DNA from 2 places in the Paenibacillus sp. JT31N17 genome. Region 2 is predicted to be linked to the other one. Evidence: a T-box and tRNA genes for the amino acid it is inferred to sense, from the RefSeq annotation. Region 2 holds a T-box; the other holds one or more tRNA genes.

Region 1 (4,427 bases), on a different contig from region 2:
ATTTGCTCCTGCGCTGGCCCGTCGTTACGGGATGGAACGGGTGCTCCTGTATGCTCTGTTTGCGCTTGTTCTGGGCACAGCTTTGAGATCGGCCACCAATGGACTTGGCGCCTTGTTCGGAGGTACTATTCTGATCGGGCTTGCCATCGCGGTTTGCAATGTCCTGCTGCCAAGTCTGATCAAACGGGAATATTCGCATAAAATCGGGATGATGACGGGAATATATTCGGTCTCGATGAACTTATGCGGGGCGATTGCAACCGGGATCAGCGTCCCCTTGGCCAGTCATATTTGGCTGGGCTGGAGAGGAGTGCTTGGCTTCTGGGGGATTCTTGCCTTGATTGCCATCCTAATCTGGCTGCCTCAGCTGCACAGCCGCCGGACTTCATCTCCTGCAGCATCCGGTGCCGCCATTCCGCAGGGGAATATATGGCGGTCTCCGCTCGCCTGGAAGGTAACCTTATTCATGGGGCTGCAGTCGCTTATTTTCTATATCACCTTAACCTGGCTGCCGGAAATCCTTGTGGAGCGGGGAATGAGCTCAAGTACAGCAGGCTGGATGCTATCGCTTATGCAGTTCGCTCTTCTTCCCTGCACATTCATTGTTCCGATTCTGGCCGGGCGGATGAAGAACCAGCAGCCCCTTGTGATCGTATGCGCCTTATTATATCTGATCGGTTTTGGCGGGCTTTTCTTTCGAAATATTAGCCTGGTTCCGCTTTGGGCGGTCATTCTGGGCATTGCCGGAGGCATCTCTTTCAGCCTGGCCATGATGTTCTTCAGCCTGCGCACCAGACATGCCCAAGAAGCAGCCCGCCTGTCCGGGATGGCGCAATCTGTCGGGTATTTGCTCGCTGCAATTGGCCCGGTCCTGTTCGGCATGCTTCATGATATGCTCGGCAGTTGGACATCTCCCCTGCTGATGCTGGTCACTGCCAGTGTCCTGATCGCCGTATTTGGCATGGGGGCGTCAAGAAATCAATACATTGGGGAAATCAATTAATACATCTTGTCCCTCTCTTGAAATATTTCTTAATCTAAATGTCATATCCCCTTCATCTGATTTTAAGATTAGCCGCCTATAATAAGAACTAACAACCCCCCTTTATTAATATAGAACGACTTGGACCCGCATATGATGCGGGTCACTTTTTTTATAGCAGGAAGGAACGGATGTCTCCGTTCTTTGGCGACACAGTCAGTTTCTTCCCTCAGACCTTCTATTGCAATCAAAACTGGTGAAACTTTTAATTTCCATAAGTCAAAGAAGCCATTTCCATACAAGGGAGAATGGCTTCGTTCACGAATATGACCGGATTATAATTCAGCTGGCGTTCTCCACATTCATAATGTCCAAAAAAGGAACCTTCGTAATTTCACCAAGATTCTCCATATGTACAAGCCTCGTCCGGGCATCCATTAAAACAATCCTGCCTTGGACCTTGTTCTCCCAACCCCATACCGTCAACAACAGCTCCGAATCCTCCTGCTTGGCTTCTGTCAGCCTCTCACCGAGCTCTTCGAGCTGAAACTCATCTCTTGTTGGCCTTTTTGGCGCTTTAGCCATGCCTGTCCAATCCTCTCTGTCACTGTATTTGCTCTGCAGATTCCAATAAAAAAAGAAACAGGCCGCTTCCCCGACTAAGGTTTGCAGCCCATCAACGTCGTTTAGTCATTCCTGGATTTCTTGCTGTTGCTGGCCTCGGGCGGTATACCGAAGCTCTGCTTGACGATCTGCCATTATAAATTTCCTACCCTTAACATTACCATAATAATTAGCAAGAAGAAACGGCTTCGCCGTCCACCGGCGGCGTATATTTAGTTTCTTCCCTCAGAAAGATAAGCAAGGTATGGACCAAATTTTATACTTTCTACTATTTTAATAAAGAATAAATAATGAAACGCTATCCAAAGAAGCCGCACTGCGGAAAACCCTTTGTTTTCCGCATCCATTTGTGACATCATTAAGCATGACGAAGAAACCGGCTGTCCATCAGGCTGGTTTGAGGTCGGAAGGAAGATGATCATGGACGACATAAAATCTGTAACGGTAGAGTTCAACGGCAACACGTACAAATTGCTGGCCGATCCTGATATAACGGGACGGCTGCTGACAGAAGGCAGATTTCAGGCTAACGATCATGAATTTTCTGTGCATGCTGTCGACCATGAGGGAAAGGATTGCCATATTTATTGGATTCTGCCGGTAGTTGATGGCGTTGCCATTGACTCACTGAACTGGGCGCATATTGACCGCGTCGAGTATGACTAACCGCCAGAGCTTCAGATTATCCATTGTTTAATCCAATGACGAAGAAATCCCCGTTCAGCTTAGAAGCTGAACGGGGATTATGTTATGACCATTCAATTAATAATTGGTTGCGGGGGCAGGATTTGAACCTGCGGCCTTCGGGTTATGAGCCCGACGAGCTACCGGGCTGCTCCACCCCGCGTCATTGCTTCATCCGGTTTTACCGGGAGATCATAGTATAACCCATATCATCTGAATAAGCAAATGATATCTTCAATTTCTTTTCGACTCCTCATACCAGCTTAGGCCACAGCCCATTTTGAACCAGGCAGGTATCACGATCCGTTCATTGTGAATAGGCTAAGTCATCAAAGTATTGGAGGTTGAACAATGGCGATCAATCCTTATGCATATCCATATTTCCGATATCCACAGCCTTATTTTCAGCCCTATTATGCACACCCCCCCGTACATCCATACCCGTATCATCCCTGGGTATATCCTACCGGGCGCGAACCCTTTTGGAATCAAATAGGGGGACACGGGATCGGCTTTAACGCGGATGGCCATCTTGGGCCATTCGGCGCCGGCATTCATGCTGGCGGTCATCTTGGCAGCGGATATGGGGCCCCTCTCTCTCCGGATGGCAGCCTTGATCCGCAGGCAGCCGGCAATTTTGGCGGCGGATATGGCTTGGGCATTAATGCCGGCGGCCACATTGGCGGCGATAAAGGATTAGGCGTGCAGGCCGGCGGTCATCTCGGTACTCATGGAGTTGGCGTCCAGGCTGGCGGGAATATTGCCGGTCATGGAGTTGGCATGAACACCGGATTCAATTGGGGCTAAGCTCCCCTCTATATTCCTGTTAGAGCGCCTTCAGCGGCGCTCTATTTTCTTTCTCATATTGCTTGCTGCCTGACCATAGTACCGGTTTTTCGCCATTTTGCGACATTCTTGATCCGCCAATCATCATCTTCATGGAAGCACCGTAATGAGTGCACATGCAATAGAAGCTTCGCGTTCCCTGCCGTTTTTCTTCGAAAACAGGGCGTGGAGCCCCCTCATGGCTTGTGTCTTGCGAACGAATCGTGATAAGTTGCGCATGATCGTCTATAATAGGGGTAGAGAACTACGGACCACAGTCATGCAAGCGCTTAATTTTTGTTTCGGGGGGAGCTACATACAATGAGAGGAGCAACATTTTCTCCGATGTTTCGCAGATTTCTGATTTCATATTTAATCGTGCTCCTGCTTCCCAACGTAGCCGGCTATATGTCCTACAGAGCTTCCGTTAAGGTAGCGGGGGCCAGTTCTGTCGAGAACAGCCGTGCGCTGCTTAACCAGAGCAAGGAAATTCTCGAAACCCGTCTCAACGAGGTGGAGGCCTTTACCAAGCAGCTGGCCATCAATAAGGACCTGAATCTTATCATGACAGAGAAGAATCAGCACGATGCCAATAATGTATTCGGGCTGCTCGGCATGTCAAAGGACATTGCCAACTATACAAGGGCCAATGATTTTCTGCAGAACTTCTATATCTATCTGGACAACTATAATGTTGTCCTGACAGCGGATTCCCTGTACTATCGACCGGAGCATTTCTACGAGCTGAATCACTATAAAGATATGACTTTCGAGCAGTGGAAGACGACGATATTGGATAAATTCCACGAAAATGAAATTATCCCTCTCCGCCCCTATATCAAGAGCAGCGCTCAGAACTCGGACATCACGTTCCAGAGCTCGGTCATTACATTCATCCAGTCGCTGCCAATCAACAGCTTGAACAAACCGCGGGCAACCGTTGTCGTGACGATAGACGAACAGAAGATCGGCCGGCTGCTAAGCGGCATGTTCGGGCAGAATGGAGGCTGGGGCTTCATAACCGACAACAAGGGCAACACCCTTATTTCCCAAGGCATCGATGACGCGTCGATTAAGAAGCTCTCTCATATCCCTTCGGGACAAGCGGGCGACCTTGATACCGTTGAGAACGGAATGCTTCTTATTACCGTGCAATCGGCCACAACCGGCTGGCTGTATACCGCTGGCATTCCTGAAGAGATGGTCATGCAGCAGGCCAACCAGATCAAGTATGTCACCTGGATGTTCACGGCAGGCGCTCTGATAATCGGTCTGCTGATTATATTGATGCTCGCGTACCGCAATACGGCTC
Region 2 (4,427 bases):
TATGAACGGATTGAACGAGATGAAGCCATGAAAGAGCGTGAATCATGAAGAAGAAGCTGATTTATGAAGTGGTATATGACGAGATTAAACGGCGGATTGAAGAGGGAATATGGAAGCCGGGCGAGCGCATTCCCACATTGGAGGATATTTCGGAGGAACTTCAGGTGGGGATTTCCTCTGTCCGCGAGGCGGTGCGGATACTCGGCAAGCAGAAGATTCTGACCGTCGAACAGGGAAGAGGAACCTTCATCAGCGGGCAGATTCCCGGCAATCCGAACCGCTATCTGGCGGCGATGGAACGGGCCTCGTGGATGCAGCTGACGGAAGCGCGTCTGGTTATCGAACCGGAGCTCGCAGCTCTTGCGGCAGAGAAAGCCGCTCCGGAGGACAGGGATGCCATCTTGAAAAGCGCCGAAGCGATGCAGCGCAAGGTGAAGGCCGGCAAGCCTTTTCTCAAGGAGGATATTGAGTTCCATGATCTCATTGCCAAAGCTTCGCGTAATGAAATTCTGATCAATATGATTCATATGGTCGGGGATGTGCTGCTGGACAGCCGGCGCCATACGATGCGGATTCCCGGCATGCATGAGAAAGCCTCGTCCTACCATTACCTGATCGCGCAGGCGATCGTGCAGCACAATCCCCAGCAGGCCAGGGAGCTGATGAAGCTGCATCTGGTTGATATGCGGGATCAATGGGATCCCGAGACTGATGTTGAATAGTGCAGGCTAAGGCTCACTTCCCGTAGGGAAGAAGAGAGGAAGGGAGAAGCGGATTCTCCGTGGCTGACATGGTAGAAAGCCATTCGGCACCAAATAATCGCCTTGTCCTTGATGGAAGGACAGGGCGATTTATTGGAGCGCGGCCGCAAAGCTCTTCTTTTCGGGTGGGTGACAATTACCATTTTTGTTTTTCCAATAAACTTGTTTCTTCTTCAATCTGACTAACGTCAATACGCTGGAACAATAACTTCAGGTTTTGGATTTTTCGGTTGGCTGGAATTGATGTCAGTCTCCAAACCGGTTGTTCCAGTGTCAGGAACTTTCTTATTTCTTCACAAGAGAAGGGAATGAACGGGTGCAGCAGATTGGACAGATTCACTATAATTTGCACGCATATATTCAGTGTATAACCACACGCTTTCCGGTTTTCCTTAATCTGTGCCCATGGCTTTTGTTCATCAAAGAATTTGTTTGCCCGGCGAACGCAAGTAAAAATCAGATCAATGGCTTCCTTTAGACGGCCTTCTTCGATTAAGGCCCCGGACTCAAGATACAACTCCTCCATTATATTCTTCCATTCTTCATTAAGATTACCTTCTGGAACGCGTCCTTCAAAGGACTTGTCGATAAAAGCCAATGTACGATTAACAAGGTTTCCAAATGCGCCAAGCAATTCCCCGTTATGGCTGTGGATGAACTCCCTCCAGGAAAAATCAGTATCCCGGTTCTCCGGACCGTTTGCGATCAAAAAATAACGAATGGAATCTGGTTGATAGCGACGCATGATATCCGGTACCCATACCGCCCAATTACTGCTTGTCGAAAACTTTTTCCCTTCCAGGGTCATGTACTCACATGATATAATCCGATCCGGCAAATGGAGACCCCCTACTCCAAGGAGCAGTGCCGGCCAGACCACGGTATGGAAAGGTATATTATCTTTCCCATGTACATAATAAGCGGTTATATTCTCCTTCCCTTCCTTCCAGAATGATTCCCAGCTGCCGCCTGTCTCTGCAGCCCACTGCTTGCTTGCCGATAAGTAGCCGCTGACCGCCTCGATCCAAACGTAGATTTTTTTTTCTTCGAACCCGTCAACCGGAACATCAACACCCCAAGTCAAGTCACGGGTTACAGCACGATCTTGAAGACCTTCTTTTAAGTATCGTCCAGTTAACTGTACAGCATTTTCCTTCCATCCTTGAGCTTGTTGTGCATACTTGCCCAATTCAGCCTGGAACCGTGAGAGCGCAAGGTAATAATGCTCTGTCGGGCGCTCAATAGGGGGGTTCCCACAAATCTTGCAAGTCTTGTCTGACAGGTCTGCAGGATCTAACAAAGTCGAACAATAATCACATTGATCACCTCTGGCGCGGTTCCCGCAAACGGGGCAGGTACCCTCAACGTATCGATCCGGCAGGAAGCGTTGGTCGGTTTCACAATAAGTCTGCTGTAATGTCTTTTTGTATAAATATCCATTTTTCAATAGTTGCAAGAACATTTCTTGAACCACTTGATGGTGAAAAACCTGGTCAGTACGTGTGTACAAATCATAAGTGAACCCCAGCTGCTTAAAGCACTCGGCAAACTCCTGGTGAAATCGATCCGCAATATCTCCTGGGGAGACACCCTCTTGAATGGCCTGAACGGCGACCGGTGTGCCATGGCAGTCGCTGCCCGAAACATACAGCACGTTTTCTCCCTTCGAACGAAAATAACGTGCCAGTACATCTCCTGGCAGTAAGCTTGCCAACCGTCCCAGATGCAATGAACCGTTCGCATACGGCCATGCTCCGCCAATAAAAATATTTGTCATTAAGACTCCTCCTTTTTTGACAAACAAAAAAACCCTCATCCCGAAGGGACGAGAGCTGTGCTCACGTGGTTCCACCCAATTTTATCAATGCCTTGCGGCATTAACCTCTTCAAGTACGACGCGTTTGCGTTTATACCCTAGCACAGTAACGGGTGCGGGTTCCGGCGCAACCTACAACCACATGAGGCTTCGATGCGCAGCTCCGAGACCATATTCCCAAGGTTATTCTTTACCCCTTTTCAGCAACCGGGGCTCTCTGCAAAAGACATCACCAGGGTACTCTTTCTCTTCTTAGCTTTTTTCAGAATATTCAAGTTATTTGTAATAATACTTTTTATAATTTTCAAAGTCAAGGTTATTATACGGCTTGCCGCTGCAGGTGTTTTAGTGCATCACAACTGAGTTATTATGCCCAAAATCATCCTATTCATTAACGGGGGATAGTTTCCTTTCTCTCTTGGGACAACAACACAGCGGATAGTCTGTACTTCGCTGCAAAAATTACGGCTACAATAGAAACCGGAACGACACTCAAAGCGACAACCACCGGTGCAGCAGGCAGCATAAACATCACATAGACCAGCCAGCATACCGGTACATACAGCAGCAATATTCCTGCGCCGAGTACAGTCGATGCGATCATCCGGCCAACCGGATAGCGATCCAAAACTGCGACAATCAACATCACCAGCGTCGGTAACGTAAACAGGTAACTGATTTCATAGAACAAGACCGTTGTCCCGACGATCAGCAGCACTTGAATCGGCAGCACACTTGCGATCCCTTCGGCAAGCGATCGTTTTTGCATCCGGAAGAACCATATTGCGAGAGCGCCCAAGCCATGCGCCAAGGCTATGCAAAGATAAACCGCATCATTGTTTGTTGATTCGCCGAGCCGCATCGTTTGGGTTAATAATGAGACGATCCCCCAGCTCAGCAAGCCCATCGCGACCATCGTACCGAGCAGCCAGCCCGTGCCGCCGGCGATTTGGAGAAGCGTAACCTTGCCAAGCCGAATCTGAATAATCAGCCAAGCTAATGAAGCCAACGCCGCACATACCGACAGGATATAGGCAGCAATGTCGCTCATGACCACGAGATTGCCGGTCAGCAGTGTGAAAAACACGCTATCCCGGTTAGAGCCGCTGTCCTGGAATTGCGCTTGCCCGCTATAGTCGGCCATTTCCAAGGCGGTCTGCAGAAAGTTATAAGCCGTTCCGCGATGCAAATTCTCAAAGGTGTCCGACGGCTGATGGTAATGCTCTACGCCCTCCGCCACGGCAAAATTAAGTCCCGGATATCCCGCCTCCAGGAAACGGGTCAAATCGGTGCCGTTCGGCATTTTGCGGTACAACCCGGTTGTGAACGAAAAAGCCAGGGGGCGTGAACTCGCCGATTGAAAATGCCGCAACAAATCATAGTTGGACGCAGACGTTTCAAACATGAGCAGTCCGCCGCGATTCCCGCGCGCATCGAAGTTAAGGACAAGATCGATCTTGCTTTGAAGCTCGGGATGCGACTTCACAAATGCTTTCGCGCCTAGCGCGCTTTCTTCCTCCCCATCCGTAAACAAAACATAGAGATCGTTTTTCAAATCGGGCCTACTCGATTGCTCGCGCAATGCTTCAAGCATTGCGCTTACGGAAACCATATCGTCAGCCGTGCCGGGGGAGTTGACCTCGCTGTCGTAATGGGCGAGCATCAATATGCCGCGATCCGTGCCGGGCGCATCCAGTTTGACCCATATGTTGCTTAAAACCAATCCGTCCTTTTCTGAAGAGGCTCTTTTATGATTGTCACCTTCTAAAGCACCTGAAGGCGGTGTCTTACGCATGCTTCGTTCTCCCATCGGCGGGCCGTCTTGGGCGAGACGTTCGGCTTCCATATCC

What was found. The T-box of region 2 lies ahead of metG (methionine--tRNA ligase). A T-box ahead of a tRNA ligase gene usually reads a tRNA of that ligase, here a tRNA-Met.
Region 1: it encodes a tRNA-Met, which carries the amino acid that the T-box ahead of metG (methionine--tRNA ligase) is inferred to sense. The anticodon was not compared.

Annotation. Positions count from the first base shown of each region.
Region 1 is NZ_JBWDNP010000022.1:19,369-23,795, reverse strand. Features, by position in the region: gene AC0YOB_RS35155 (CynX/NimT family MFS transporter) at 1-1,003, shown strand, start outside; gene AC0YOB_RS35150 (YolD-like family protein) at 1,325-1,567, opposite strand; gene AC0YOB_RS35145 (hypothetical protein) at 2,027-2,272, shown strand; tRNA gene AC0YOB_RS35140 (tRNA-Met) at 2,377-2,453, opposite strand; gene AC0YOB_RS35135 (hypothetical protein) at 2,642-3,097, shown strand; gene AC0YOB_RS35130 (helix-turn-helix domain-containing protein) at 3,437-4,427, shown strand, end outside.
Region 2 is NZ_JBWDNP010000017.1:4,011-8,437, reverse strand. Features, by position in the region: gene AC0YOB_RS32195 (DUF1836 domain-containing protein) at 1-31, shown strand, start outside; gene AC0YOB_RS32190 (FadR/GntR family transcriptional regulator) at 45-722, shown strand; gene metG (methionine--tRNA ligase) at 898-2,538, opposite strand; T-box leader at 2,580-2,840, opposite strand; gene AC0YOB_RS32180 (M20/M25/M40 family metallo-hydrolase) at 2,969-4,427, opposite strand, start outside.